2 regions of the Streptomyces sp. NPDC048111 genome follow, and region 1 is predicted to be linked to the other one. Evidence: riboswitches for the same ligand, from Rfam matches in the RefSeq annotation. Region 1 holds a riboswitch; the other holds the start of a gene.
The links. A riboswitch is a leader RNA that binds a small molecule or an ion and turns the genes downstream of it on or off. The one in region 1 is predicted to bind glycine.

Region 1 (14,468 bases):
CTGGACTCGCGCCAGTGGTAGTAGGAGCGGCCCCCGCGGTCGTGGGAGTCCACCAGGCGGCCGTTGGAGACGCCGGTGAGGCCCTTGGGGGCGTCGATGCGGATGTCGTACGTCGCCTTGTCGGACGGGTGGTCGCTGGAGGGGAACCAGGTGGAGGCGGCGTTGGGCTCGCAGGCCACGAAGACGCCGTCCTTGGTCTTCATCCAGCCGTAGTCCGAGCCGAAGACGATGGGCCCGTTCAGCGCCTGCGGCACCCCGCCGTACACGACGGTGACCTCGAACTCCTGGCCCCGGTTGATCCGGTGGCGCGGGGTGATGACGATCTCGTCACCGGTTCTGCTGAAGTCGGCCGGCTTCCCGTTCACCCGCACCGCGTCTACCGTCAGCTTCTGGAGGTCGAGGTCGAAGCGCGACAGGTTCTGGGTGGCCCGCGCCGTCACCGTGGTGCGCCCGTCCAGGCGCCCCGAATCGGGGTTGTAGCTCACCCCGAGGTCGTAGTGCAGGGCGTCGAAGCCGCCGTTGCCCATGTTCGGGAAGTACGGGTCGCCGATGCCCGGGGCGCCGGGTGAGGCGGCGGGTGCCGCGGCGATGGTGAACCCGGCGGCCACCGCGGTGGCGAGGGAGAGCCAGCGGGAGGTGCGACGTGCCGAACGGGAGAGTGCCATGTGAGCCTGCCCTTCGAACGTGCCGTAGGTACGGTCACGCAGACTCTGCACTCTCCCGCTTCGGCATGGACATGACTTTGCCGAACTGTCATGGCCTACTTGCCGGTTGACTCCTGAGCGGTGCCCTCCGGTCCGGTTCCGCCCTCACCGTCCGCCGAGTCGGCCCCGTCCGTCGAGCCGGCCCCGGTCTCCGCGTCGGCCCCGGCTGCCGGCCTCTCGCCCTTGGGCGTCGAGTCGGTCCCGGCCGCCGGCTTCTCGACCTTCGGCGCCGCCTCGCTCACCGGCTCCGCCTCGGCCACGGGTGCCGCCTCGGCCACGGGTGCCGCTTCGGCCACCGGCTCCGCCTCGGCCGCGCCCTCCGCGCCCACCGGCGCAGCCTCGCCGATCGTCACGATCTCGATCGACTCCCTGGCCTCCGGCAGCACCGCCTCGCCCGGTGCCTGGTCCGGAGCGTTCTCCGGGTGGTGGCAGGCCACCCGCTGACCGGGCTTCAGCTCCACGAGCACCGGCTCCTGCGTCTTGCAGAGCTCGGTCGCCTTCCAGCACCGGGTGTGGAACCGGCAGCCGCTCGGCGGCGAGATCGGGGACGGGACATCGCCCTTGAGCAGGATCCGCTCGCTCTTCATGCCCCGGCGCTTGGGGTCGGGCACCGGCACCGCGGACATCAGGGCCCGGGTGTAGGGGTGCATCGGCGCCGCGTACAGGGACTTGCGGTCGGCCAACTCCACGATCTTGCCCAGGTACATGACCGCGATCCGGTCCGACACGTGCCGGATGACCGACAGGTCGTGCGCGATGATCACGTACGTCAGGCCGAGCTCCTGCTGGAGGTCGTCGAGCAGGTTGACCACCTGCGCCTGGATCGACACGTCGAGCGCGGAGACCGGCTCGTCCGCCACGACCAGCTTCGGCTTGAGCGCGAGCGCGCGGGCGATGCCGATGCGCTGGCGCTGGCCGCCGGAGAACTCGTGCGGATAGCGGTTGTAGTGCTCGGGGTTGAGGCCCACGACCTCCAGCAGGCGCTGCACTTCCTTCTTGACGCCGCCCTCGGGCTCGACGCCCTGGAGCTTGAAGGGCGCCGAGATGATGCCGCCGACCGTGTGCCGCGGGTTCAGCGAGGAGTACGGGTCCTGGAAGATCATCTGCACGTCGCGGCGCATCGGCCGCATGCCGCGCACCCCGAGGTGGGTGATGTCCTGCCCCTCGAACTCCACGGTGCCGCCGGTCGGTTCGAGCAGCCGGGTGATCAGCCGCCCCATCGTCGACTTGCCGCAGCCGGACTCGCCGACCACACCGAGCGTCTCGCCGGACCGCACGTCGAAGTCGAGGCCGTCCACCGCCTTGACCGAACCGGTCTGCCGCTTGAGCAGACCGCTGCGGATCGGGAAGTGCTTCTGGAGACCGCTGACCTTGAGCAGTACCTCGCCCGGGGCGGCCTCCTTGGCGGACCCCGACGTGGTCAGGACCGCACCCTTGCTCTGCGCGGGAATCGCCGCTTCGTTGTCCGTCACGCCTTTGTCCTCGCTCACAGCTTGGGCGCAATCTCTTCGGTCCAGATGCGCTCCCGCTCGTCGGGCGTCATGTGGCAGGCGGTCCAGTGACCGCTGCCGCCGTCGGCCAGTTCGGGACGCACGGTCCGGGTGATGTTGTCCTTGGGCACATCGGCGTACGGGCAGCGCGGGTTGAAGGCGCAGCCGGACGGGATGTTGATCAGGGACGGCGGGGAGCCCTTCACCGGGATGAGGCGCTCGGTCTCCTCGCGGTCGATGCGCGGCATCGAACCCAGCAGGCCCCAGGTGTACGGGTGGCGGGGCTCGTAGAAGACCTTCTCCGCGGGGCCGCGCTCCACACACCGGCCGCCGTACATCACCAGGATGTCGTCGGCCAGCTCGGCCACGACGCCCAGGTCGTGGGTGATGATGATGACCGCGGAGCCGAACTCCTTCTGCAGGTCCCGGATCAGGTCGAGGATCTGCGCCTGGACGGTGACGTCGAGGGCGGTCGTCGGCTCGTCCGCGATCAGCAGGTCGGGGTTGTTCACCAGGGACATCGCGATCATCGCGCGCTGGCGCATGCCGCCCGAGAACTCGTGCGGGTAGGAGTCCACCCGCTTGTCGGGCTGCGGGATGCCCACCCGGTCGAGCATCTCGATCGCCCGGTTGCGGGCGGTCTTCTTGTCGACGTCGTGGTGGACGCGGTACGCCTCGACGATCTGCTTGCCGATGGTGAAGTACGGGTGCAGCGCGGACAGCGGGTCCTGGAAGATCATCGCCATGTCCCGGCCGCGCAGCTTGCGCACCTCGTCCGGGTCGGCGGAGAGCAACTCCTGGCCGTTGAGCCAGATTTCACCGGATATCCGGGCCCGGCGCTTGCCGTACTGGCCGGCCGTGTGCAGGCCCATGATGCCCATCGAGGTGACGGACTTGCCGGAACCGGACTCGCCCACGATGCCGAGGGTCTTGCCCTTCTCCAGCGAGAAGCTCAGCCCGTCGACGGACTTGACCAGACCGTCGTCGGTCGGGAAGTGCACCTTCAGGTCGCGCACGTCGAGGAAGGCGTTCGAGGGCCGCTCCGTCGCGACCGGCTCGCCGACGGCGGCGCCGGTCTTGTTCAGGTCGGTCATGCGAGCCTCACTCGGGGGTCGATCACGGCGTACAGGAGGTCCACGACGAGGTTCGCGAAGATCACCGCCGCCGAGGTGATCAGCGTGACGCCGAGGATCACCGGCAGGTCCCGGTCGTTGATGGCCTGGAGCACGGCCTGGCCGAGGCCCGGGATGCTGTAGGTGGTCTCGGTCAGGATCGCGCCGCCGATCAGGGCGCCGATGTCCATGCCGAGCACGGTCAGGATCGGCGCCATGGTGGAGCGCATGGCGTGCTTGCCGATGACGGTGGACTCGCTCAGGCCCTTGGCGCGGGCGGTTCTGACGTAGTCCTCGCCCATCACTTCGAGCATGGTGGCCCGGGTGAGGCGGGCGTACATCGCGGCCTGGAGGAAGGCCAGGGTGATCCAGGGCAGCAGCAGACCGCTGAACCAGCCGCCTGGTGAATCACTGAAGGGCACGTACTGGCCGTCGAGCCAGTGCAGGCCGTAGGTGAAGATCGCCAGCGAGAGCAGGCCCGTGAAGTAGATCGGCAGCGAGACGCCGGCCAGGGCGACGGTCATCGAGAACCGGTCCCACAGCGAGCCGCGCTTGAGGGCGGAGACGACGCCGGTCAGGACACCGAAGACGACCCAGAGGATGGCCGCGCCGATGACCAGCGACAGCGTGACCGGGAAGCGGTCCTTGAGCACCGGCCAGATCGCCTGCTCGTTCTTGAACGAGTAGCCGAAGCACGGGGCGTCGCAGTGGATCGTCGAGCCGCCGCCGGTGTAGTCGCGGCCGGCCAGGATGCCCTTCACGAAGTCGAAGAGCTGCACGAAGATCGGGTCGCCGAGACCCAGCTTGGAGCGGACCGCTTCGAGAGCAGCTGCGTCGGACTGCTTGCCGACGTACATGGTGGCCGGGTCGACGCCCGTCCACTTGGGAACCAGGAAGAAGATGCCGAACGTCACGAGCATGACGATCAGCAGCATCACGATGGCGGCGGCGAACCGCCTGATGAGATATGCGAGCACTGCTCTCGGCCCGGCGGCGGGCCGGGGGCACCGGATTGCGGTACCCCCGACCCGTCACACGACGGCCTTCACCTGCCCTTCGTGCCTAGCGGCGGGTGCGCCGGCGGAGCGATTGGACGACGGTCACTTCTCGACGCCGAGCGAGGCGTAGTCGTAGAAACCGTTGTTGTTGGTCGTCGTGTAGACGTTGGTGAGCCGCGAGCTGCGCCACTTGACGTTCTTCTCGAAGACGAACGGCAGGTAGACGGCGTGCTCGGACACCTTCTGGTTGATCTGCTTGTAGATGCCCGCGGCCTCTTCGGGGGTCGACGCGGCGATGGCGTCGTCGAAGAGCTTGTCGATCGCCGGGTCCTTCAGCATCGAGTAGTTGTTGTTGCCGTTCGGCAGGATGTACTTGGAGTCGACCAGCGGGAGCAGGAAGCCCTGGCCGGACGCGAAGTCCGGGCCCCAGCCCATGATGATGATCCCGTAGTTCTTCTTCTTGACGACCTCGGGGTTGCCGATGATGCCGGTCGTCTGCGCGCCGTCGTACTGGTCGATGTCGGCCTTGATGTTGACCTTGGCGAGCGCGGCCTGCATCGACTGCGCCGTGGCGACCTCGACCTGCTTGTTGTTGCGGACCGCGATGGTCGTCGAGAAGCCGCCCGGCTTGCCGCACGCGGCGAGCTCTTCCTTGGCCTTCGCGATGTTCGCGGCACCGTCGTTGGCGGTCACGCCGTACGGGTCGTACTTCGGGTCCGAACCGCTGATGATCGGCGGCAGCATGTTGGTGGCGATGTCACCACCGGCCTGCGGGCCGCCGCGGGCGGTCTGGAGCGACTTGTGGTCGGCCGCGTAGATGACGGCCTTGCGGCAGTGCTCGTTGTCGAACGGGGCCACCGTCTGCGGGAAGACCGCGTAACGGATGTAGCCGGTGTCCGGGTTGTCGACGTTGCCCTTGTGCTGCTGGAGCGCCTTGGTGCGGCCGGCCGCACCGAGGCCGGTGCCGTTGATGTCGACGTCGTAGTCACCGTTGATCAGGCGGTTGTCCATGTCGTCGGCGCTGGTCAGCAGGGTGAGGCTGATCTTGTCCGGCAGGGCCTTGCGGACGGTGTCCGTCTTCGCGTCCCACTGGTCGTTGCGGACCAGGACCATGGACTTGTTGGGCGAGTAGGACTCCCACTTGTACGGGCCGAGCGAGAACGGCTTCAGGCCGTACTTCGACTGGGTGTCCTTGTCCTGGCGGACCGGCGAACCCGAGGGCATGGCCAGCATCTGCTCGAAGTCGACGTTGGGCGCCGGGAGCTTGAAGACGATGGTCTTGTCGTCCGGCGTCTCGATCGCCTTCAGGCCCAGCTTGTCGGCGGAGGTGTCCTTGTAGGGACCCTTGTACTCACCGGTCGGGTCGAGGACGTCCTTCAGGTACACCGGGCCGCCGGAGATGACGTCCTGCGCCCAGATGCGCTCGATGCCGTACTTGACGTCCTTGGAGGTGACGGGCTTGCCGTCCTCCCACTTGACGCCGTCCTTCAGGTGGTACGTGTACGTCTTCTTGTCCGGCGAGACCTCGGCGAGACCGGTCGCGATGTCCGGGACGAGCGTCTCGCTCTCCTTGCCCGGGGCGGGCTTGTAGCTGATCAGCGTGCGCGTGTAGTACCGCGCGTAGTCCCACATGAAGCCGTAGTAGCCGCGCTGCGGGTCCCAGGAGTCGGCGTCCTGGGTGCCGACGAACTTGAGCTCGCCGCCCTTCTTCGCGGAGGCGTTGGCGACCTTGCTGTTCGCGGCGTTGAAGCCGGGGGCCTTGCCGCCCTTGTCGCTGCTGCCGCTCCCGCCGCAGGCCGCGGTGGACAGCAGAGCCGCGACGACGATGGCCGCGCCGGCGGCTGTCTTTCGCCTTGATGAGCCTTGGGTTGTCACGATCTCGCTTCCTCCGTAGTGGGCGCCTTGAGTGTCGCGGCCCGTGCGGTGCGCCGGGCCGGAGTATGTGAAGTCCCGCATCAGCGGGAGCCCTTGGGGTCGAGGGCGTCGCGGACGCCGTCGCCGAAGAGGTTGAACGCCATCACGGTGATGAAGATCGCCAGACCCGGGATGATCATGAACATCGGATCGGACTGGTACGTCGCGATCGCCGTCGACAGCATCTGTCCCCAGGAGGCGGTGGGCGGCTTGACGCCCGCTCCCAGGAAGCTGAGGGCCGCCTCGGTGAGGATGTTCGTCGGGATCATCAGCGTCATGTAGACGGTGACCGGCGCGATCAGGTTGGGCAGCAGCTCCTTGAACAGGATGTAGCCGCGCCCCGCGCCGAGGCTGCGCGCCGCCTCGACGTACTCGCGCTCGCGCAGCGACAGCGTCTGGCCGCGCACGATGCGCCCCACGTACGGCCACCCGAAGAAGCCGATGACCAGGATCATCACGAGCAGCCGCACTCCGGTGCCGCTGAGCCCGAACATCTGGGTCGGGACCACGGAGATCAGCGCGATGATGAAGAGCAGCTGCGGGAAGGAGAGCAGCATGTCCATCACGCGGCTGATGATCGCGTCGAGCCAGCCGCCGAAGTAACCGGCGATCACGCCGAGCACGGTGCCGACCAGGACCGCGAAGACCGCCGCGAGGAAGCCCACGAGCAGCGAGATCCGCGCGCCGTAGACGATGCGGCTGAACACGTCGCGTCCGTTGACCGGCTCGACTCCCAGCAGGAAGTGCGAGTTGATGCCGCCCCAGCTGCCGACCGGGGTGGAGAGCAGCGGGTCGATCTGGTCCTCGTGGAACTCCTCGGGCGGATGGCCGAACGCGTCGACGAGCAACGGCGCGAAGATCGCGACGAGGACGAGGAACACGACAACGATGCCACCGGTGAGGGCGAGCTTGTCCTTCTTCAGCCGGTTCCAGGCGATACGGCCCAGCGAACGTCCCTCGACCGCTCTGGTCTCGCCACTGGGCGTGACACTGACGTCCGCGGTCGGGTCCGCGTCGGCGGGTGTGTCGTGCAATGGTGCCGTCATCGTGGCAAGGACCCCTCTCAACCGGCGGTGACCGGCCCGCACTTGCCGCTGTAGCGGCGCGTTCCCATCAGCAGTGCGAGCGGGGGGCGACACCGGGCAGCGGGTCGAGCTGCTCGCACAAGGGCCCGAACGGCCCTGCATGCCGGGAGTCTTCAATGGGCCCGCGATCACCCGCCAGACCTGACGGCGAATGTATGCCTAAACGTGATGCGGAAAGGGGGTTTCCGTTATCCGGACGCATCTGAACCAGGGGCGGACATGGGGAAGTTGGGGCGCATGCGGCGCTCGAGCCCATTGCGGTCTTCGCCCCACCAGAACGGACATTCCCCTTACGTGACAGGGGAGTTGCCGGGGTCTGTCCCGGTTGGGCCGGGGCCCGCGCCCCCGCTCAGTAGGTACGCGGGGCGGCCGGCGGGTAGCCGTAGCCGGGCGCGCCGGGGGCCGGGGAGGCGTGCGCCTCGCGGTCGTAGAAGGGCCGGGTGCCCGTTTTCAGCCACATGCCGACGGGGTCGTACTCGTCCGCCATCGCGACCGTGGACACCGCGAGGCCCTCCGGCACCGCGGTGATGGACTGCTGCATCATCGCCCGCACCTCGTCCACCGACCGCGGCCCGGTGTCGTACAGGTCGAGCCCGATCGCCAGGTACGGCGTGCCGAGCGCGGGCTGCACCCAGGCGCGGCGCAGCGAGCGGACGGCGGGGGTGCGGTGCGCGTGCTGGGTGAGCAGGGCGTAGAACTGCGGGATCTCCACGGCCGGCTCGGAGATGCGGAGCGGGCCGGCGGGCATCCGGTCGAGGCCCGTGGCGATCCGGCGCAGGTCCGTCCACGGCACGCCGACGCCGCCGCCCGGGGCGTGCGGGTTGAGCCAGATCCCGTAGCGGTCGGGGTAGAGGGTGCGGGCGATGTCGAGGGCGCCGCTCACTTCGTGCGCCCGGTTCCAGCCACTGGCGGCGAGCTCCTGCGCCGAGGTCACACAGGGCGCGTACGAGACGCCGTCGACCTCCATGTTCCCGTACTGGGCGTCCGGGGAGCCGGGCCTGCCGTTCCACAGGAGCATCCAGATCTGACCGGACGCGGGGTCCGCGAGCGCGTGGAGCAGCGCCTCGTACACGTCGTAGCGCCCGGGCGTCACCTGGCGCAGCATGTGCTCGACCTGCCCGGCCGCCGCGGTGCCTGACGCGCTCACCCTGGGTTCCGCCCCTCTTCGATCCACCGTGCCGACGCCTGCGCCGTCCCGCAGCCCCGGGCACACGCGTGCGGTCGCGGGGCTGCAAGGGTCATGAAACCAGGTTAGGGCCTGCCCGGCGGATCCTGCCCGGGACGCGAAAGCCCGGCCCGCCCGTCCGCGGCGTGCCCGCGGCCGCTACTGGGCCCGTGCGTAGAAGGGGCGCACCTGGTCGCGCATCCAGGTGGCGACCGGATCCTGGGTCACGTCGAGCAGGACGAGATTGACCGGCCAGGCGACCGGGACCCGGCCCAGCGCGCGGCCGAGGGCCTCCATGGGGGCGCCCCGCCCGGCCCCGTCCCAGGTGGCGAACTCCACGCCGATGAACAGGGTGGGCGACTCCCCTTCGATGGAGGCGAGCGCGCGGCGGGCGCTGAGCACCACACCGATCGCCTCGAACTCCTCGGCGGCGGCGGCCAGGAAGTCGACCGGGTCGTCCTGCCAGTCCGGCTCGAAGAGACGTACCCGGGCTCCGGACGCGGGTCCGTCGAGCGCGGTACGCCCCGTACGGCACAGCTCGGCGACGGCGGGCGGCGGTAGGGGCATGCCGACCGCGCCCTCCGGGTTCACCACGATGCCCAGCTGCGGCGGCAGACCGCGGGCGAACTCGACGGCGGGCGCCACCGCGAACGACATATGGGGTCCCACGCACTGCAGGAACTGCTGCTCGGAGCTGTAGACGGGCACATAGGGCGCGCCGTCGAGCTCCATGGTCGGCAGGTCCAGGTCGCTGCTGTCCTGGCTTCCGCCGTTGGGCAGCGGCACCCACACCGCGTTGCGGCCGAGCACCTCTATGAGGCGGGGCCCGGCGTCGGGGTGGCCGAGCGCCGCCGCCAGGGCCTCTTCGAGCTCGTTGCCCGGCCAGCCCCCGCCGCCGTGCGGATGGGCGAACGCGTGCTGCGGAAAGTTCATGTGCCGTCCTTCTCCCCCGACTGCTGTCGTGCCCCACGACCCTAGCGCCGAGGGCGGCGCGCGGGGAAAGGCTGCGGCGGGTGCCCGCGGCGCTACTCGGCGAAGCCGATCCGGCGCAGTACCGACGCCGACTCCCGGTCGAGCAGCACCGCGCTCGCGCAGCCGGTCGGCAACCGCCCGGCCTCCACCTGGGCTATCAGACGGCGGGCCGCGCCGCGGTGGCGGGCGAAGGCGTACCGCGAGACCCAGCGCCCCCGGCTCGCCTGGCCTTCGAGCGCGGTGCCGGCCGGCACGTCGAGCACGACCAGGCGCAGCGCCCGCCCCCGGCGCAGCGCCCCGCGGCCGAGCCAGTGCCGCACCCAGGCCTGGGTGCCGCAGTCGTGCACCACGAGGCTGTCGCCGGAGCGCAGCGCCCACCAGGTCCTGACGAAGTGCGCGGTGCGGGTGAGCGGGCGGTACAGGACGTACGGGATGCCGGGCAGCCGGCGCTGCCAGGCGAGCCGGGTGTCCTGGGAGTCGATGCGCCGAGCGGTGACGGTGCGGCGCATCAGGGTCGTCTTGCCGCTGCCGGGCAGCCCCGAGACGACCACCACGTCCCCCGCGTCGAAGAGCAGCTCGGCCGGGGTGCGCCCGGGCCGCCCCCGCAGGTCGCGCACCGCCTCGTGCACCGCGGGGCGCGGGCCCGGCACCCTTGGGCCCGCACCGTCCTGCTGCCCGGCCCCGCGCTGCGGCGCGGCCACCTCCCGCACCCGGCCCGTCTTCCGTTCCGGCGTCATGGCTCTCCCCCCTGTTCGCTTGGCGCGTCCCTTGCCCAGGGAGTGTAAAGAGCCGGTAATAGGTCACCGGCGATATGCCGCTTCCGGGATGCGTGCAATGATGTGCGCGCCAACTGCATACCGGCCGTTCGAATCCGCGCGGGAGAGTCCTCAGCAGCTGTGAGCTGGGGCGCCGAAGGAGCAAGTTCCTCCCTTGAATCTCTCAGGCCCCGTACCGCGCGGGTGAGGCAGATCTGAAAAGCGGGCCGTCCCCTGCCGGGCGGTCCCACCCAAGGTGCAAGCCGTGCCGCGCGACGCGCGCCGGTGAACCTCTCAGGTTCCGATGACAGATGGGGAGGATGTCTTCGACCGACATGTCCCGGGACCCAGGAGCACCATCCATGAGCAATGCCCCACGCCTCACCGCGCTCGACGCACTGCATCGATCGCTGGGCGCCACGATGACCGACTTCGCGGGCTGGGACATGCCGCTGCGCTACGGGAGCGAGCGCGACGAGCACACCGCGGTCCGCACCCGCGCCGGTCTCTTCGACCTCTCCCACATGGGCGAGATCACCGTCACGGGCCCCGAGGCCATGAAGGCGCTCAACTACGCGCTGGTCGGCAACATCGCCACCATCGGCCCCGGCCGGGCCCGGTACACGATGATCTGCCAGGAGGACGGCGGCATCGTCGACGACCTGATCGTCTACCGCCTGGGCGAGACCGAGTACATGGTGGTCGCCAACGCGGGCAACGCGCAGATCGTGCTCGACGCGATCACCGAGCGCGCGGCCGGCTTCGACGCCGAGGTGCGCGACGACCGCGACGCCTACGCCCTGATCGCCGTGCAGGGCCCCGAGTCCCCCGGCATCCTGGCCTCCGTCACGGACGCCGACCTGGAGGGCCTGAAGTACTACGCGGGCCTGCCCGGCACCGTCGCCGGCGTCCCCGCGCTCATCGCCCGCACCGGCTACACCGGTGAGGACGGCTTCGAGCTGTTCGTCGCGCCGGAGCACGCCGAGCAGCTGTGGCGCGCGCTGACCGAGGCCGGCCAGGAGGCCGGCCTCGTGCCGTGCGGCCTGTCCTGCCGCGACACCCTGCGCCTTGAGGCGGGCATGCCGCTGTACGGGCACGAGCTGACCACGGCGCTGACGCCCTTCGACGCGGGGCTCGGCCGGGTCGTCAAGTTCGAGAAGGACGGCGACTTCGTGGGCCGCGCCGCCCTGGAGACCGCCGCCGAGAAGGCCGCCGCGAACCCGCCGCGCAAGCTGGTCGGTCTGATCGCCGGGGGCCGCCGGGTGCCGCGCGCCGGGTTCTCGGTCGTGCTCGGCGGCGAGGTCGTGGGCGAGGTCACCTCGGGCGCGCCGTCGCCGACGCTGGGCCGGCCGATCGCCATCGCGTACGTGGACGCCGCTCACGCCGAGCCGGGCACCGCCGGGGTCGGCATCGACATCCGCGGGACGCACGAGCCGTACGAGGTCGTCGCGCTGCCGTTCTACAAGCGCCAGAAGTGACGCGCGCCTCCCTCCCGCTCCACCCCTCGCGTCTCGCCGTCCGAGACACTCGTCGAGACCACGTCAGCAGCACTCCCCCGCGTACAGGAGAATTCAGGTCATGAGCAACCCGCAGCAGCTGCGCTACAGCAAGGAGCACGAGTGGCTGTCGAGCGCCGAGGAGGGCGTTTCGACGGTCGGCATCACGGAGCACGCGGCCAACGCGCTCGGTGACGTCGTGTACGTACAGCTTCCGGAGGTGGGTGACACGGTGACCGCGGGCGAGACCTGCGGCGAACTGGAGTCCACCAAGTCGGTCAGCGACCTGTACTCCCCGGTCACCGGCGAGGTCGTCGCCGCCAACCAGGACGTCGTGGACGACCCGTCCCTCGTCAACTCGGCCCCGTTCGAGGGCGGTTGGCTGTTCAAGGTGAAGGTCACGGACGAGCCGGGCGACCTGCTCTCCGCCGACGAGTACACCGACTTCGCCGGCTGAGCCGGACCAACAGGGATACAGGGATCGTCTGATGTCGCTTCTGAACCAGCCCCTCCACGAGCTGGACCCGGACGTCGCCGCCGCCGTCGACGCCGAGCTCCACCGTCAGCAGTCCACCCTCGAAATGATCGCCTCGGAGAACTTCGCTCCGGTCGCGGTCATGGAGGCCCAGGGCTCGGTCCTCACCAACAAGTACGCCGAGGGCTACCCGGGCCGCCGCTACTACGGCGGCTGTGAGCACGTCGACGTGGTCGAGCAGATCGCGATCGACCGCATCAAGGCGCTGTTCGGCGCCGAGGCCGCCAACGTGCAGCCCCACTCGGGCGCCCAGGCCAACGCGGCCGCCATGTTCGCGCTGCTCAAGCCGGGCGACACGATCATGGGTCTCAACCTGGCCCACGGCGGCCACCTGACCCACGGCATGAAGATCAACTTCTCCGGCAAGCTCTACAACGTGGTCCCGTACCACGTCGACGAGACCGGCCAGGTCGACATGGCCGAGGTCGAGCGCCTGGCCAAGGAGTCCAAGCCGCAGCTGATCGTGGCCGGCTGGTCCGCCTACCCGCGCCAGCTGGACTTCGCCGCCTTCCGCCGGATCGCGGACGAGGTCGGCGCCTACCTGATGGTCGACATGGCCCACTTCGCGGGCCTGGTCGCCGCGGGCCTGCACCCCAACCCGGTGCCGCACGCCCACGTCGTGACCACCACCACGCACAAGACCCTCGGCGGTCCGCGCGGCGGTGTCATCCTGTCGACGCAGGAGCTCGCCAAGAAGATCAACTCGGCGGTCTTCCCGGGTCAGCAGGGCGGCCCCCTGGAGCACGTGATCGCGGCGAAGGCGGTGTCCTTCAAGGTCGCGGCCTCGCCCGAGTTCAAGGAGCGCCAGCAGCGCACCCTGGACGGCGCCCGGATCCTGGCCGAGCGCCTGGTCCAGGACGACGTCAAGGCCGTGGGCGTGGACGTGCTCACCGGCGGCACCGATGTGCACCTGGTCCTGGTGGACCTGCGCAACTCGGAGCTCGACGGCCAGCAGGCCGAGGACCGTCTCCACGAGGTCGGCATCACGGTCAACCGCAACGCCATCCCGAACGACCCCCGGCCGCCGATGGTCACCTCGGGTCTGCGCATCGGCACCCCGGCGCTCGCCACCCGCGGCTTCGGCGACGAGGACTTCCGCGAGGTCGCCGACATCATCGCCGAGGCCCTGAAGCCGGAGTTCGACAAGGACGCGCTGTCGGCCCGGGTGTCCGCTCTGGCCGCCAAGCACCCGCTGTACCCCGGCCTGAAGTAGTTTCGTACGCTTTCGTTCTCGGTTCATTCCGTACGAAGCCCCGGGGCACCGCGCACACTGGGCAGTGAGCGCGGTGCCCCATTCCATGCTGTGCCAGCTTTGCTCTGCGATACCCCGGCAGACAACGGCGTCTACCAACCCCCACAAGGAGTCTCCCGTGGCCATCTCGGTCTTCGACCTGTTCTCGATCGGCATCGGCCCGTCCAGCTCTCACACCGTCGGCCCGATGCGGGCGGCCCGGATGTTCGCGGCGCGGCTGAAGAACGAGGGCCTGATCGCCCACACCGCCCGCATACGGTCCGAGCTGTACGGCTCGCTCGGCGCGACCGGCCACGGCCACGGCACCCCTAAGGCGGTGCTGCTCGGCCTGGAGGGCGACTCGCCGCGCACGGTGGACGTGGAGAGCGCCGACGAGCGGGTGGAGCGGATCAAGGACTCCGGGCGGCTCAACGTGCTCGGCATGCACGAGATCGACTTCGCCTACGACGACGACCTGGTCCTGCACCGCCGCAAGGCCCTGCCGTACCACGCCAACGGCATGACGGTGTTCGCCTACGACGCCGAGGGCGCGCTGCTCCTGGAGAAGACGTACTACTCGGTCGGCGGCGGCTTCGTCGTGGACGAGGACGCCGTCGCCGGCGACAACCCGATCGTGCCGGACGACACCGTCCTCAAGCACCCCTTCCGCACCGGCGACGAGCTGCTGCGGCTCGCCCGCGACACCGGTCTGTCGATCTCCGCCCTGATGCTGGAGAACGAGAAGGCCTGGCGCACCGAGGAGGAGATCCGTTCCGGGCTCCTCGACATCTGGCGGGTCATGCAGGCCTGTGTCGCGCGCGGCATGTCCCGCGAGGGCATCCTGCCCGGCGGCCTCAAGGTCCGCCGCCGCGCCGCCACCACCGCCCGCCTGCTGCGCGCCGAGGGTAACCCCGAGGCGCACGCCATGGAGTGGGCGACGCTGTACGCGATGGCGGTCAACGAGGAGAACGCGGCGGGCGGCCGGGTCGTGACCGCGCCCACCAACGGCGC
Region 2 (14,468 bases), on a different contig from region 1:
CGCCGCCCGGGCCGATTGTCAGTGCCGTACGGCAGCATCGGTGGTGTGAGAGCCGCGCCGACCATCCTGCATCTGGACATGGATGCCTTCTTCGCCGCCGCAGAGCAGGCGTCGAAGCCGAGCCTGCGCGGAAAGCCGGTCATCGTGGGCGGGCTCGGCCCGCGCGGGGTGGTCTCGACGGCGTCGTACGAGGCACGGGTCTTCGGGGTGCGCTCGGCGATGCCGATGGCGCAGGCCCGGCGGCTCTGTCCGAACGCGGCCTATCTGGTGCCGCGCTTCCAGCTCTACCGGACGATCAGCGAGCAGGTGATGGAGCTGCTCGGCCGGCTGTCCCCGCTGGTCGAGCCGCTGAGCCTGGACGAGGCCTTCGTGGACCTGGAGGCCGGCGGGGTGGCCTTCGAGACGCGGTCGGCCCGGGAGGCCGGTGAGCGGCTGCGCAGGGACATCAGGGCGGTCACGGGGCTGAGCGGCTCGGTCGGGCTCGCCGGATCGAAGATGCTCGCCAAGATCGCGTCCGAGGAGGCCAAGCCGGACGGCCTGGTGCTGATAGAGCCCGGCACCGAGCGCGGCCTGCTCGCCCCGAAGCCGGTGCGCATCCTGCCGGGGGTCGGTCCGGCCACCGGCGAGCACCTGCGGCGGGCCGGGATGACCACGGTGGCCGACCTCGTCGAGGCGGGCGAGGACGAGCTCGTACGGCTGCTCGGCAAGTCGCACGGCGCCTCGCTGCACCGGATGGCCCGCGGATACGACGACCGGCCCGTCGTCGCCGAGCGGGACGCCAAGTCGGTGTCGGTGGAGGACACCTTCGACGTGGACCTGCACGACCGGCTGCGGATCACCCTGGAGGTGGGGCGGCTCGCCGACCGGTGCGTGGAGCGCCTGCGCGCCTCGGGGCACTCGGGACGCACCATCGTGCTGAAGGTCCGCCGCTACGACTTCTCGACGCTGACCAGGTCCGAGACGCTGCGCGGGCCCACGGACGACCCCGCGGTGGTGAGGGAGGCCGCCGCGCGCCTGCTGGACGCCGTCGACACCACGGGCGGGGTGCGCCTGCTCGGCGTCGGGGTCACCGGCCTCGCCGACTTCACGCAGGAGGACCTGTTCGCACAGGCCGCCGAGGCACAGGCCGCGCAGGCACGCGCCGCCGCGGCCGAGGAGGAGCCCGCGCCCGCGCTCACACCCACCGCCGGGGGCGCCGCACAGGAGGAGCCCGGCGGGGCCCGGCCCGCGGAGGGCGCGGCGCAGAGCGAGCCCGAGCAGGACGCGGCGCAGCGCCGCTGGCTGGCCGGGCACGACGTACGGCATGCGGAGTACGGCCCGGGATGGGTGCAGGGCAGCGGTGTGGGGCGTGTCACGGTGCGCTTCGAGACGCCGACGTCGGCCGTCCCCGGCCGGGTGCGGACGTTCCGGCTCGACGACCCCGGCCTGACGCCGTCCGAGCCCCTGCCGCTGGTCGAGCCGGCAGCGGGGGACGGTGCGGAGGCCGAAGCCGCGGCCGGGGAGGCCTCAGCCGGGCGCGCGGCCGGAGATGAGACGGGCGGCGGAACGGCCGCAGGATGGGCGGACCCGGGCGGCGAAGGGGCGGCGGGACGGGTGGGGCCGGGCGGCGAGGAGACCGCTGGGCGGTTGGAGCCGGGCGGCGCAGGGACGCAGGGGCGGGTCGGGCCGGACGGTGCGGGCCTCGCCGGGGTTCAGACGTCCCCGCCCGCGAGCCGCCCGAAGTCCCGGTCGGACGGCGGCGGGCCGGGGTCGGGGGCGCCGATGTCCAGACCGTAGTGGTGGTAGAGCTGGAGCTCCTGTTCGGGGGAGAGGTGGCGGCCCACGCCGAAGTCGGGGGCGTCCTTGATCAGGGCACGGTCGTACGGGACGTGCAGCGCCTCGTCCGTGAACGTGCTGGGTTCGAGCGGGACGAAGGCGTCCCGGCCGAACAGTCCGGTGCGTACCGCCGCCCACTCCGGGGCGCCGGTGGCGTCGTCGAGGTAGACCTCGTCCACGGTTCCGATCTTCTGTCCACTGCGGTCGTACGCCTTGCGGCCGATCAGGCTGCGCGGATCGATGTCGGTCTGCACGATTTCTCCCATGGGTCGCAATCGGTCACACCTGCTCCATAAGCCCTACGAAAGTCCACTTCCGAGGTGTTGGCCACTTGAGCAGTCGGCCCAGGAATCGCCTCGGACCTCGCTGGTAGGCTGGCAAACGGCTGCTGACCCCGTGCGGGAGAGCCCTCCGACGGCTCCTTGAGTCCCGGCGGGCGCCGAAGGAGCAACTCCTCCCCGGAATCTCTCAGGCCCACGGACCGCACGGACGAGGTCACTCTGGAAAGCAGGACGGGAGACGTACGGGCACTCGTGCCCGGCGGAACCTTTCCTCACCGACGGTGAAAGCCGGGTCGCCCCCACGCGCCCCGGTGAAGCTCTCAGGTTGAGATGACAGAGGGGGAGGCCGTCCGGGTACCCGCGCCGTGGTGCCCCTCGCAGGTCGTGCGACCAGGAGGCCTCCGTCATGACCGCCAACCGCATTCCGCTCAGCCAGCTGGAGCGTGGCATCCCCTTCGAGCAGCGCCACATCGGGCCCGATGCCGAGGCTCAGGCGAAGATGCTCGCGCAGGTCGGCTACGGCTCGCTCGACGAGCTGACCGCCGCCGCCGTACCCGACGTCATCAAGAGCGCCGGTGCGCTGGGTCTGCCCGAGGCGCGGACCGAGGCCGAGGTGCTCGCCGAGCTGCGCCGCCTCGCGGACCGCAACCAGGTGCTCGCCCCGATGATCGGTCTCGGCTACTACGGCACGTTCACCCCGCCGGTCATCCTGCGCAACGTCATGGAGAACCCGGCCTGGTACACGGCGTACACGCCCTACCAGCCCGAGATCTCGCAGGGCCGCCTGGAGGCGCTGCTCAACTTCCAGACCATGGTCGCCGAGCTGACCGGCCTGCCGACCTCCGGTGCCTCGCTGCTCGACGAGGGCACCGCGGCGGCCGAGGCGCTCGCCCTGTCCCGGCGCGTGGGCAAGGTCAAGGGCGGGGTCTTCCTGATCGACGCCGACACCCTGCCGCAGACCGTCGCCGTGATCCGGACGCGCGCCGAACCGACCGGTGTCGAGGTCGTCGTCGCCGACCTGAGCGAGGGCATCCCGGCGGAGATCGCCGAGCGCGGTGTCTTCGGCGTACTGCTCCAGTACCCCGGCGCCTCCGGCCAGGTCCGTGACCTCAAGCCGGTCATCGACGCCGCCCACGAGCTGGGCGCGATCGTCACCGTCGCCGCCGACCTGCTCGCGCTCACCCTGCTCGCCTCGCCCGGCTCGCTCGGCGCGGACATCGCCGTCGGCACCACCCAGCGCTTCGGTGTCCCGATGGGCTTCGGCGGGCCGCACGCCGGCTTCATGGCCGTCCAGGAGAAGTTCGCCCGCAGCCTGCCCGGCCGCCTGGTCGGCGTCTCCGTCGACGCCGACGGCAACAAGGCGTACCGCCTGGCCCTGCAGACCCGCGAGCAGCACATCCGCCGCGAGAAGGCCACCAGCAACATCTGCACCGCGCAGGTGCTGCTCGCCGTGATGGCCGGCATGTACGCCGTCTACCACGGCCCGGACGGCCTGCGGCAGATCGCGCAGCGCACCCACCGCTACGCCGTCGTACTCGCCGAGGGCCTGAAGGCCGCCGGTGTCGAGGTCGTCCACGGCGCCTACTTCGACACCCTGACCGTGCGCGTGCCGGGCGGGGCCGCCGCGGCCGTCGCCGCCGCCCGCGAGGGCGGGGTCAACCTGCACCTGGTCGACGCGGACACCGTCACCATCGCCTGTGACGAGACCACGACGCGGGCCCAACTGGCCGCCGTCTGGGCCGCGTTCGGGGCCTCCGCCGAGGTGGAGACGCTCGACGCCACGGCCACCGACACCCTGCCGGACGCGCTGCTGCGCACCGACGAGTACCTGACCCACCCCGTCTTCCACCAGCACCGCTCCGAGACCGCGATGCTGCGCTACCTGCGCAAGCTCGCCGACCGCGACTACGCGCTCGACCGCGGCATGATCCCGCTCGGCTCCTGCACCATGAAGCTGAACGCGACCACCGAGATGGAGCCGGTGACCTGGCCCGAGTTCGGGCAGATCCACCCCTTCGCGCCGGTCGAGCAGGCCGCCGGCTACCTCACGCTCATCCGTGAGCTGGAGGAGCGCCTGGCCGAGGTCACCGGCTACGACGCGGTGTCCATCCAGCCCAACGCCGGCTCCCAGGGCGAGCTCGCGGGTCTCCTCGCCGTCCGCGCCTACCACCGCGCCAACGGCGACACCCAGCGCACCATCTGCCTCATCCCGTCCTCCGCGCACGGCACCAACGCGGCGAGCGCCGTGATGGCCGGCATGAAGGTGGTCGTGGTCAAGACCGCCGACGACGGCGAGGTCGACGCGGCCGACCTGCGCGCCAAGATCGAGCAGTACCGCGACGAGCTCTCGGTCCTGATGATCACCTACCCGTCCACGCACGGGGTGTTCGAGGAGCACGTCGCCGAGATCTGCGGCCTGGTCCACGAGGCCGGCGGCCAGGTGTACGTCGACGGCGCCAACCTCAACGCGCTGGTGGGCCTCGCCAAGCCGGGCAAGTTCGGCGGCGACGTCTCGCACCTCAACCTGCACAAGACGTTCTGCATCCCGCACGGCGGCGGCGGCCCCGGCGTCGGCCCGGTCGGCGTGCGTTCCCACCTCGCGCCGTACCTGCCGAACCACCCGCTGCAGCCGAGCGCCGGTCCCGAGACGGGTGTCGGCCCGATCTCGGCCGCCCCGTGGGGCTCGGCCGGCATCCTGCCGATCTCGTGGGCGTACGTCCGTCTGATGGGTGGCGAGGGCCTCAAGCGGGCGACGCAGGTCGCCGTGCTCGCCGCGAACTACATCGCCAAGCGCCTGGAGCCGCACTACCCGGTGCTCTACACCGGGCCCAACGGCCTCGTCGCGCACGAGTGCATCGTGGATCTGCGTCCGCTGTCCAAGGCGACCGGCGTCAGCGTCGACGACATCGCCAAGCGCCTGATCGACTACGGCTTCCACGCGCCGACCATGTCGTTCCCGGTGGCGGGCACGCTGATGATCGAGCCCACCGAGTCCGAGGACCTGGGCGAGATCGACCGGTTCTGCGACACGATGATCGCGATCCGCGGCGAGATCGAGAAGGTCGCCTCCGGCACCTGGCCGGCCGACGACAACCCGCTCGCCAACGCCCCGCACACCGCGGCCGCGCTCGGCGGCGAGTGGAACCACGCCTACAGCCGTGAGGACGCCGTCTTCCCGGCCGGGGTGTCGGCCGCCGACAAGTACTGGCCGCCGGTCCGCCGCATCGACGGCGCCTTCGGCGACCGCAACCTGGTCTGCTCCTGCCCGCCCCTGGACGAGTACGACCACTGATCCCGGCGGGCGCGACCGCTGATCGCACCGCGCATGCGTAAGGGCCGGTTCGGGGAGTTTCCCCGGGCCGGCCCTCATGTGTGTCGGTGCCGGACGGGTCCTGGCCGGAGCCGTCCGTACCGGAACTGCCGTACGAGGCCGCCTAGGCGGCCGTCGCCACCTGTTCCGCCGTGAGCGGCCGGTGCGGGGCGATGATCTGCCCGTCCGGCAGCAGCTCACCGGTGTCCTCGAAGAGCAGGACGCCGTTGCACAGCAGGCTCCAGCCCTGCTCCGGGTGGTGTGCCACGGGCTTCGCGGCTTCCCGGTCGGCGGAGAAGGCTGTAGGGCAGGCTGGCTGGTGCTGGCACATGGATGCGTTCTTTCGCTGCGTCGTGGTGAGTGTGCTGCGGCTCGATGCGTTGTTCATGGCCGCCCCCCGTAGTCAGTCGGTCGGTCCGATCCCAGTGTTGCCCCACGGGAGTCAATCCGCAGGGATTTCGCGGCAGCGCTTCCTACTGCTTAATGACGTATCACCCGTGCGGACGGTTCAGCTCAACTGCCCTGTCTTTTCGGGTGGTTCGGGGTGGCCCGACCGGACTAGCCCGGATGGAGGAGGCCGCGCGTAGGCAGCATAGACACACCAGGCCCCGCGACCACACCGGTCGCGGGGCACTTTTTTCCTACGTCGCCGAGGACGGTCAGGCGGGCTGCCCGAGCAGGGGGGCGGGGGCCAGGCGCAGGCTGAGGACCGGGAGCAGTTCGCTGACGCGCAGCGGGCGGTGGGCGCAGATGCCGGGCGGGGCCGGAGCCAGCGGTACCAGGAGGTCGTTCGGGGCCGGAGTGCCGGACGCGCCGTCGGCGGTGGTGTCGCCGTGCAGCCACAGGGTGAGCATGTACAGCTCGGGGACCGAGAGCAGCCGGGGCTGGAAGCGCGTGGTCAGCAGCTCGGCCTGGCGCAGGGCGCGCTGTGTCGAGGCGATGTAGGGGCCTTCGAAGAAGTGCGAGAAGGCCCAGCCGTCCGGGGTGAGGCGGGTGTCCGCGGCGGCCACCGGATGCTCGCGGTCGCTGATGAGGAAGCGCCAGCCGGCCAGCCGGGAGCGCGGCGTCCGGCCACCCGGGGTGATCCCGTCCAGGACGTGCAGGGGGAGCGGCAGTTCGGGGGTGAGCGGACCTTCGGCGGAGCGGAGGGCCGGGGTGCGGGCCTCGCGCACGGCGGTGGGGGAACCGAGTGCCGCGAGGACGCTGCGCAGGGCGGGCGCGGGGGCCGGGGGGACATGCAGCGGCATGGTGGGTCGCCTCTCACTTCGGAGACACGGTGATGCGTGGGCAGTGCGGACGGCGCTGTCTGCGGTACGGGGTCAGAGGGGGGCCGGAAAGCGATCGCCGGGGCGCAACCTCTCTGCCTGTTTGCAGAGTTTATACGACACGTGTTCACTCGGTGTTTCAGCTAGCCGTCCCGGACATTGCCCGCAAGTCGGTATCCGGTCCTTGCGCGCGGGTGATTTACCCGGGGAAAACACCCGTGCGGGGTTCCCACCTGGAAAGCTCTCCCGCCGGGGGTCGGCCGATTCTCGTCGGTGTTTTTCACCATTGACAGGAGGGTGGTAACTGCACGTTGCAGTATGCCCGCTGAATGTGCCCGATGCCGTAGTCCCCGACGCTACCCCTCCGGCACTCCGCGCGCAGACGTTATGGATCAGTCAGCCTGGGCATTATCGACCAAGACGCGAGCGGCCGGTGTCACCGGCCGCCCATTCGAGGAGGGACCCTTCGATGGGGGAGAAGGTCGTGGCAGGCGGATTCGACCTGTCCGATCGGCACCGCTACCGGGACAAGCTTCAGCAGTGCCTCGAGGGGCTGGGGAAGCTGCTGGCCCAGAAGAGGTTCGATCGCCCCAGGAACATGATGGGCCTGGAGCTCGAACTGAATCTCGCGGGACCCGACGGCATGCCGCGCATGATGAATGGCGAGGTGCTGGAGCGCATCGCGAGCCGGGATTTCCAGACGGAACTCGGAATGTTCAATCTGGAAGTGAACATCGCCCCGCACCGGCTCGGCGGGCGGGTATTCGATCAGCTCGCCGAGGAGCTGCGCACCGGCCTCGGGTACGCCGACCGCAAAGCCGCGGAGGTCGATGCGGGCATCCTCATGATCGGCATTCTGCCCACCCTGACCCAGGACGATCTCGTCAGCGGGAACCTTTCCGACGTCGACCGCTACCAGCTCCTCAACGATCAGATAGTGGCCGCCCGCGGGGAGGATTTCACCCTCGACATCCAGGGCGTGGAACGCCTTGAGTGCACCTCGGCGTCGATCACCCCGGAGGCCGCCTGCACGTCGGTGCAGTTGCATCTGCAGGTGACGCCCGCGCGGTTCGCGGCGGTGTGGAACGCGGCCCAGGCGGTGGCCGCCGTGCAGATCGCGGTGGGGGCCAACGCGCCGTTCCTGTTCGGCAGGGAGCTGTGGCGCGAGTCGCGTCCGCCGCTGTTCGAGCAGGCCACCGACACCAGGCCCGCCGAGCTGCGCGCCCAGGGGGTGCGCCCGCGGACCTGGTTCGGGGAGCGCTGGGTGTCGTCCGCGTACGAGCTGTTCGAGGAGAACCTGCGCTTCTTCCCGCCGCTGCTGCCCATCTGCGACGAGGAGGAGCCCCTGCGCGTCATCGCCGACGGCGGGGTGCCGAGCCTGCAGGAACTCGTGCTGCACAACGGCACGATCTACCGCTGGAACCGACCGGTGTACGGGATCGCCGACGGCGTGCCGCACCTCAGGGTGGAGAACCGGGTGCTGCCGGCCGGGCCCACGGTCGCCGACGTGCTCGCCAACGCGGCCTTCTACTACGGCCTGGTGCGGGCCCTGGCGGAGGAACAGCGACCGGTGTGGACGCGGCTGTCCTTCGAGTCGGCTGCCTCCAACTTCGACGCGGCCTGCCGCCACGGCATCGAGGCCGAGCTGCTGTGGCCGGCACCGCGGCGCGGCGGCGGGGTGGCCCGGGTGCCCGCGGTCAAGCTCGTACGCGAGGAGCTGCTGCCGCTGGCCGCGGCCGGGCTCGACGCGTGGGGCATCGAGGCGGCGGACCGCGACCACTACCTCGGCATCATCGAGGAGCGGTGCCGGCGCGGCGTCAACGGGGCGTCCTGGCAGGTCGACACCTACCACCGGGCGCTGGCCGCCGGGCTCGGACGGGAGGCGGCGCTCGCGGCCACCACCCGGCGCTACCGCGAACTCATGCTGGAGGGTGAGCCCGTGCACACCTGGCCCACGGGCTTCCCCGGGCCCGAGGCGCGCCGCTAGGACCGGCTGACCGGCCCCGGGCCGCGCCTGCCCCGCCCGGACCGGCCCCGGCCGCGCCGCTAGGACCGGCCCCGGTGCTGGGCCTGGCCCAGGGCCATGATCGCCTTCAGGATCACGGCCTGGATGTCGGCGGGGTCGGTGACCTCGTAGCCGACCCCGCCGGTCGCCGCGGCGATCTCGCGCACCTCGGCGCGGTCGGCCTGCGGGCCGACCGCGATGGCGATCAGCGGGACCGGTTTCGAGGGATCGGTGATCTTCTCCAGCTGCGCCAGGAGGTCGGCCCGCGAAATGCTGCCCGGGTCCTCGTTGGCGCCGTCGGTGAGCAGCACCACCGCGTTGAACTTGCCGGCCACATACGTGGCGGTGGCCTCCTTGTACGCGGCGAGCGTGGTGTCGAACAGGCCGGTCGCGCCGTCCGGCACCGGTGCGAGCGCGGCGAACGCGGCCGACAGCCGGTCGCGCTGGGTGCGCCCGCCGGCCGCCGGATCGCCCAGGCGCGCGGTCGGCACCAGGCGGCGGTAGTCGCGCGCGCCGTCGAGGCGGGTGGCGAAGTCCCACAGACCGATCTCGTCCTCGGCGGTGAACTGCGAGAGCGCCTGGAGCAGCGACGCCTTGGTGACCTCCATCCGGGAGCGGCCCCCCGAGCCCGGCACCGTGGCGGCCATCGAACCCGAGGCGTCCACCACCGTCGTCAGGCGCGCGCTCTGCACGGTGATCGTCCACATCCCGAGGGCGTCCTGCAGCTCCTGGGCCGACGGCGGCTCCGCGCCGGCACTCGCGTACGGCTGCGGCGCACCGCCTCCGGCGGCGGCGACGACCGGCTCGGCCGCCGGCTGCCCCGGGGTACGAAATCCCCGGGACGTCAGGACGCGGGCGGACTCGGGATCGCCGAGCAGGGTCAGGAAGCGCATCGCGGCCCGGCTCTCGTCGGTGCTCATGCCCGTCTCGCGCACGATGGTGTACGGGTAGTCGAGCTGTGGCGCGCCGTCCTTGGGGTAGAACAGGCGCACCTGCTGGGCGGCGCCCGTCGCGGCGTGTGCGGCGTTGTACGCGAAGGCCGCCTGTTCCGACAGGACGACCGCCTGGTTGTGTGAACTGTCGCTGTTTGCAGGGGAGTTGGCGGGCGTCAGGGTGCCGGTCACCTGGTCGTCGCCGTCGGACACCCGCTGCGAGAGCACCTTGGCCAGTGCCGCGGTGTGGGTGTCGCCGTCGGGCCCCTGGCCGGCCGCGGACTTGCCGATGCAGCTCAGGGCCAGCAGGCCCGAGGCGCTGTGCGCGGGGTCGGCCGCGCCCAGGTGCGGCGTGCCGGCGGCGGTGGCCATGGCCAACTCCGCCCAGGTGTACGTCTTGTGGGGCCAGCCGAGTGCGGCGGCGGCCGTCTTGACCACGCCGACGGCGACGGGCGAACCGGCCACGTGGCCGGCGGTCACCACGGTGGCCGAGCCGCCGGCGTCCTTCGCCCGGTCCACCCACATCGAGGCGTCCGGTATCCACACCGCGAACGAGGGTCTGGTCCGCGAGCCGAACGAGGCGGCCACCTTGTAGGAGTCGCGGGCGGTCACCCGGACGTCCATGCAGGAGCCGTCCGAAGTGATCTTCTCCTGGCGCGCCCGGTCCGCCACGGCCTGGACGGCGGGAGCCACGTCCGGCGAGGCGACGAGGTCGACGCGCACGGCCGACGAGGCACAGGAGTGACCGAAGGACAGCAGTCCGCGCTGTACGGCAAGGGCGGTGCCGCCGGCCACGGAGAGGACGAGAGCGGTGGCGAGGGCGACCGTGCGGGCCCGGGCGGACACCCGGGCCGCCCCGGTGCTCCTGGTCGCGGCATCGTCGGGCAAGCTGTGACGTCCCATGGCGGTGGTGCCCCTCCTTGAATCCCGAACAAGGAAAGGGGGACCGCACCATCACGATGGCGCTCGCCCCCCGGCCTGTCGCGCGCGATCTTCGCGATTTCTGACGAGACCCTAGCGGGGCGACGGTGGGTAGGGAACGGGATGGGTCAACTGGAGGCAGGTGTGCTGGTGGAGGCCGGGCGTATGGCTGATTCTCTTCCCGACGAGGGGACTTCACGGCGAATCCTGCGGTCGGAGACCGTGCTGGTGCTCGCCCTGTCGCTCGGCGCGAGCGGGGTGTCGGCGCTGATCAGCTTCATCGGATCGCTCACCAAGCCGGGCGGGCTCAAGCAGCAGGCGGCGCACCTCAACACCTCGTACGCCCCCGGGCGCCCGTGGCTCGATCTCGCCTGGCAGCTCTTCGGTATCGCGACCGCGCTCGTGCCCGTCGCGCTGGTGGCGCACCTGCTCCTGCGCGAGCGGGCCGGCGGTCTGCGGGTGATCGGCTTCGACCGGACGCGCCCGTGGTCGGACATCGGCCGCGGTGCGCTGATCGCCGCCGGGATCGGCAGCGCGGGGCTCGCCTTCTACCTGGTGGCCCGCGCGGTGGGCGGCAACCTCACGGTCGTCCCCGAGTCGCTGCCCGGCGTGTGGTGGAAGTACCCCGTACTGATCCTCTCCGCGGTGCAGAACGCGGTGCTCGAAGAGGTGATCGTCGTCGGGTATCTGCTGCGCCGCCTGGGCCAGTTGGGCTGGACACCTATGGCAGCGCTGGTGGCGAGCTCCGTCCTGCGCGGGTCGTACCACCTCTACCAGGGCGTCGGCGGCTTCCTCGGCAACATGGTGATGGGCGTGGTGTTCGTCCTGCTCTACCGGCGCTGGCAGCGCGTCGGGCCGCTGGTGGTGGCGCACTCGCTGCTCGACATCGGGGCCTTCGTCGGGTACGCGCTGCTCGCGGGGAAGGTGAGCTGGCTGCCGACGATGTGAGGCGGGGCCGGCGGCGCGCGCGGCGCAGACCACCCGGCGGTACGCGATGACGGTAAGGGGCGCCGGCCATGGCGGTACGCCCCTTACGCGCAGAACCCCTACGGCTGGATGAGGAGTTCGCCGTCGATGACCGTGACGGCGCGACCGGTGAGCAGGGTCCGCTCGCCGCGCAGCCGGGTGCGCACCAGGCCGGACCGGGCGGAGGCCTGGAGTCCGGTCAGCTCGGTGGCGCCCAGGCGCGCCGACCAGAACGGGGCGAGCGCGGTGTGCGCACTGCCCGTCACCGGGTCCTCGTCGATGCCGACGTTGGGGAAGAAACAGCGCGAGACGAAGTCGTAGGCGCCGGACGGGTCGGCGGCCGGGGCGGTGGCGATGATGCCGCGCTTCGAGTGCCGGCCGAGGCCGCGGAAGTCGGGGGCGAGGGCGTGGACGGCCGCTTCGTCGGGCAGCTCGACCAGGAGGTCGCCGACATGGGCCGAGGTGCCGTGCACCGAGACGACCGGCGCGCCGAGCGCCTCGGCGAGCCCCGCCGGGACGGGCTCCTCCTGGAGCGCGGACGTCGGAAAGTCCAGGGTGATCGTGCCGTCGTCCTCCGCGGTCGCGGTGAGGACGCCGCAGCGCGCGGCGAACCGCACGGTGCCGGTCGCCGCGCCGGTGGAGTGCAGGACGTGCGCGGTGGCGAGCGTGGCGTGGCCGCACATGTCGACCTCGGCGGCCGGGGTGAACCAGCGCAGCGCCCAGTCGGCGTCGCCGCCCGGCGCGAGGCGGTGGGCGAAGGCGGTCTCGGCGTGGTTGACCTCGCGCGCGACGTCCTGGAGCCATGAGTCGTCCGGAAAGGCGTCGAGCAGCAGGACGCCGGCGGGGTTGCCGGTGAAGGGGCGGTCGGCGAAGGCGTCGACGATTCGGATGCGCATGGGGGCACCGTAGAGGACGGAAAAAGGGGCGGGCCAAGGCCAATCGCGGGCAACTGGACCGATTTTTGCCCACAGTGGACTTTGGGCGGCCCTGAACCGGACCTTGGCCCCGGCTCCCGGCTCCCTGAACCGGATTTTGGCCCCGGCTCCCTGCGCCCTCGACCGAACCTCGGCCCCGGCTCCCGGCGGCCCTCGATCGGACCTTCGCCCCGGCTTGTGCCTTCGGCCGGACCTCCGCCCCCGTTCCGTGCAGGCGCTCAGACAGCCAGCGGAACGGCGTGCACCTCGTCGGCGGGGTGCCCTGCCCGCTCATGGATGCGCTGAACGGCCTCCGCTGAGGGCGCCTCGGAGAGGCAGTAGACGGTGCCGGACTTCGGGTCCGCCCACGCCTTCTCGAAGTGGACGCCCTCGTCCTTCTCGATGTCGAGGTCCGCCTGGTGGGCCTGCTTCAGCTGCTCGGCCGTGATGCCCGTCATCCCGTGGTGGACGTCCATGAACTGCGACATGGCGCCGCACCCCCTTTCGCCGTCCGGCGCCGACGCGCTGAGAACCGTCAAGGAGATTTGTCGACTCCGGCCCGGCGCCGCTCCCTCCATCGTCCGCCCGCGGGGGTGCGGGGGCGAGCGGGGGCGGCCCCGGATTGCAGGCCCCCTGCACGGTTCCGGGCCCGTCCCCGCCGGACGGCTTCTCCGGGCGGTGAGGGTTGCCAAGCGAAAGTCGACGATATATCGTTGACGCATCGCGACAGATCAACGATGGAAGGAAATGAACCATGCGTTCACATGGACACGGACAGCAGGGACCCGGCCATCGCGGTCGGGGTGAGTTCGAGGGGCGCCGAGCCGCGTTCGGGCCGTTCGGGCCCGGTTTCGGCGGGGGGCCCTGGGGCGGCGGTCCCGGCGGGCGCGGCGGTCGGGGTGGTCCCCGGGGCAGGGCGCGGCGCGGCGATGTGCGCGCGTCGATCCTGGCCCTTCTGAAGGACCGGCCGATGCACGGCTACGAGATGATCCAGGAGATCGGCGAGCGCAGCGGCGGGGCCTGGAAGCCCAGCCCCGGCTCGGTCTATCCCACCCTCCAGCTCCTGGAGGACGAGGGTCTGATCACCAGTGAGAGCGAGGGCGGCAAGAAGCTGTTCACGCTCACCGACACCGGGCGCACCGAAGCCGAATCCGGAGCCGACGCTCCCTGGGAGGACGCCGGGCGCGGAGTCGACTGGGAGGCCATGCACGAGATCCGGCAGGCCGGCGTCGGGCTGATGGAGGCGTTCGGCCAGGTCTGGAAGACCGGCTCCGCCGACCAGCGCCAGAAGGCGCTCGCCGTCATCAACGACGCCCGTAAGAAGCTCTATCTGATCCTTGCCGACGAGGACTGAACCCCGCGCGGCGCGAAGCCCCCACGGCCCAACGGTCGCGGGGGCTTCACCGTTTCCTGTCCGCAGGGCGGCCCCGGAGCGGCAGGGCTCAGGCGCACAGGCCCCCGAGCTTGCGCAGCGACTCGTTGAGCGCGGCCGTCGCCGAGTCCTTGAGCTTGCCCGCCATCAGCGAGACCGCGGCGCCCGTGAACTCCCCGTCGATACGGACCGTCGTCGCGCCGCCGTCGGGAATGACCGTGTACCGGTTGGTGACGTTCACGCCCATCGGGCCCTTGCCGCGGATGCCGAAGACCCGCCCGGCCTCGAACTCGTCCACCGTCCACGCCACTTCGGCCGGGAACCCCATGAGCTTCATGTTCTCCGCGTACGTGGCCCCCAGTTCCAGCTTCTCGGGACCGCCCGCGGGGAAGTTCGTGTGCGTGGCGTTCCATTCGCCGTACGAGGAGAAGTCGGTGAGCTGGGCCCAGACCTTCTCGGCCGGAGCCTCGATGCGTGCCTGCGCGCTGACCTCGGCCATGCGACCACTCCTTCGTGGACGGTCCTTCGCGGGACGGTCTTCGGGGACGGTGGGGGATGTGCGCGGAACGTAGCGGCAGCCGGTCGAACATTCAATACTGATGAACCGTCAGATCCGCTGGGTCTCCAGCGCCCAGATCTGCGCCGAGTCGAAGAGGTCGGACGCGCGTGGCCGTGCCGACTCGTCGT

Region 2: linked by a shared signal. The riboswitch ahead of gcvP (aminomethyl-transferring glycine dehydrogenase) and the one ahead of gcvT (glycine cleavage system aminomethyltransferase GcvT) in region 1 are both predicted to bind glycine.

What each region holds. Positions count from the first base shown of each region.
Region 1 is NZ_JBIDBD010000015.1:138,589-153,056, reverse strand. It holds gene ACGF3I_RS23340 (M1 family metallopeptidase) at 1-665, opposite strand, end outside; gene ACGF3I_RS23335 (ABC transporter ATP-binding protein) at 761-2,176, opposite strand; gene ACGF3I_RS23330 (ABC transporter ATP-binding protein) at 2,191-3,288, opposite strand; gene ACGF3I_RS23325 (ABC transporter permease) at 3,285-4,283, opposite strand; gene ACGF3I_RS23320 (ABC transporter substrate-binding protein) at 4,407-6,179, opposite strand; gene ACGF3I_RS23315 (ABC transporter permease) at 6,260-7,264, opposite strand; gene ACGF3I_RS23310 (enhanced serine sensitivity protein SseB C-terminal domain-containing protein) at 7,653-8,450, opposite strand; gene ACGF3I_RS23305 (enhanced serine sensitivity protein SseB) at 8,628-9,401, opposite strand; gene ACGF3I_RS23300 (AAA family ATPase) at 9,494-10,177, opposite strand; glycine riboswitch at 10,307-10,404, shown strand; gene gcvT (glycine cleavage system aminomethyltransferase GcvT) at 10,558-11,673, shown strand; gene gcvH (glycine cleavage system protein GcvH) at 11,774-12,148, shown strand; gene glyA (serine hydroxymethyltransferase) at 12,180-13,439, shown strand; gene ACGF3I_RS23280 (L-serine ammonia-lyase) at 13,597-14,468, shown strand, end outside.
Region 2 is NZ_JBIDBD010000001.1:1,033,023-1,047,490, reverse strand. It holds gene ACGF3I_RS04660 (DNA polymerase IV) at 46-1,776, shown strand; gene ACGF3I_RS04655 (PRC-barrel domain-containing protein) at 1,692-2,069, opposite strand; glycine riboswitch at 2,205-2,309, shown strand; gene gcvP (aminomethyl-transferring glycine dehydrogenase) at 2,503-5,388, shown strand; gene ACGF3I_RS04645 (DUF5999 family protein) at 5,531-5,737, opposite strand; gene ACGF3I_RS04640 (hypothetical protein) at 6,066-6,653, opposite strand; gene ACGF3I_RS04635 (glutamate--cysteine ligase) at 7,141-8,658, shown strand; gene ACGF3I_RS04630 (hypothetical protein) at 8,718-10,511, opposite strand; gene ACGF3I_RS04625 (CPBP family intramembrane glutamic endopeptidase) at 10,695-11,477, shown strand; gene ACGF3I_RS04620 (PhzF family phenazine biosynthesis protein) at 11,576-12,391, opposite strand; gene ACGF3I_RS04615 (SCO4226 family nickel-binding protein) at 12,649-12,897, opposite strand; gene ACGF3I_RS04610 (PadR family transcriptional regulator) at 13,164-13,763, shown strand; gene ACGF3I_RS04605 (SRPBCC family protein) at 13,852-14,280, opposite strand; gene ACGF3I_RS04600 (hypothetical protein) at 14,389-14,468, opposite strand, start outside.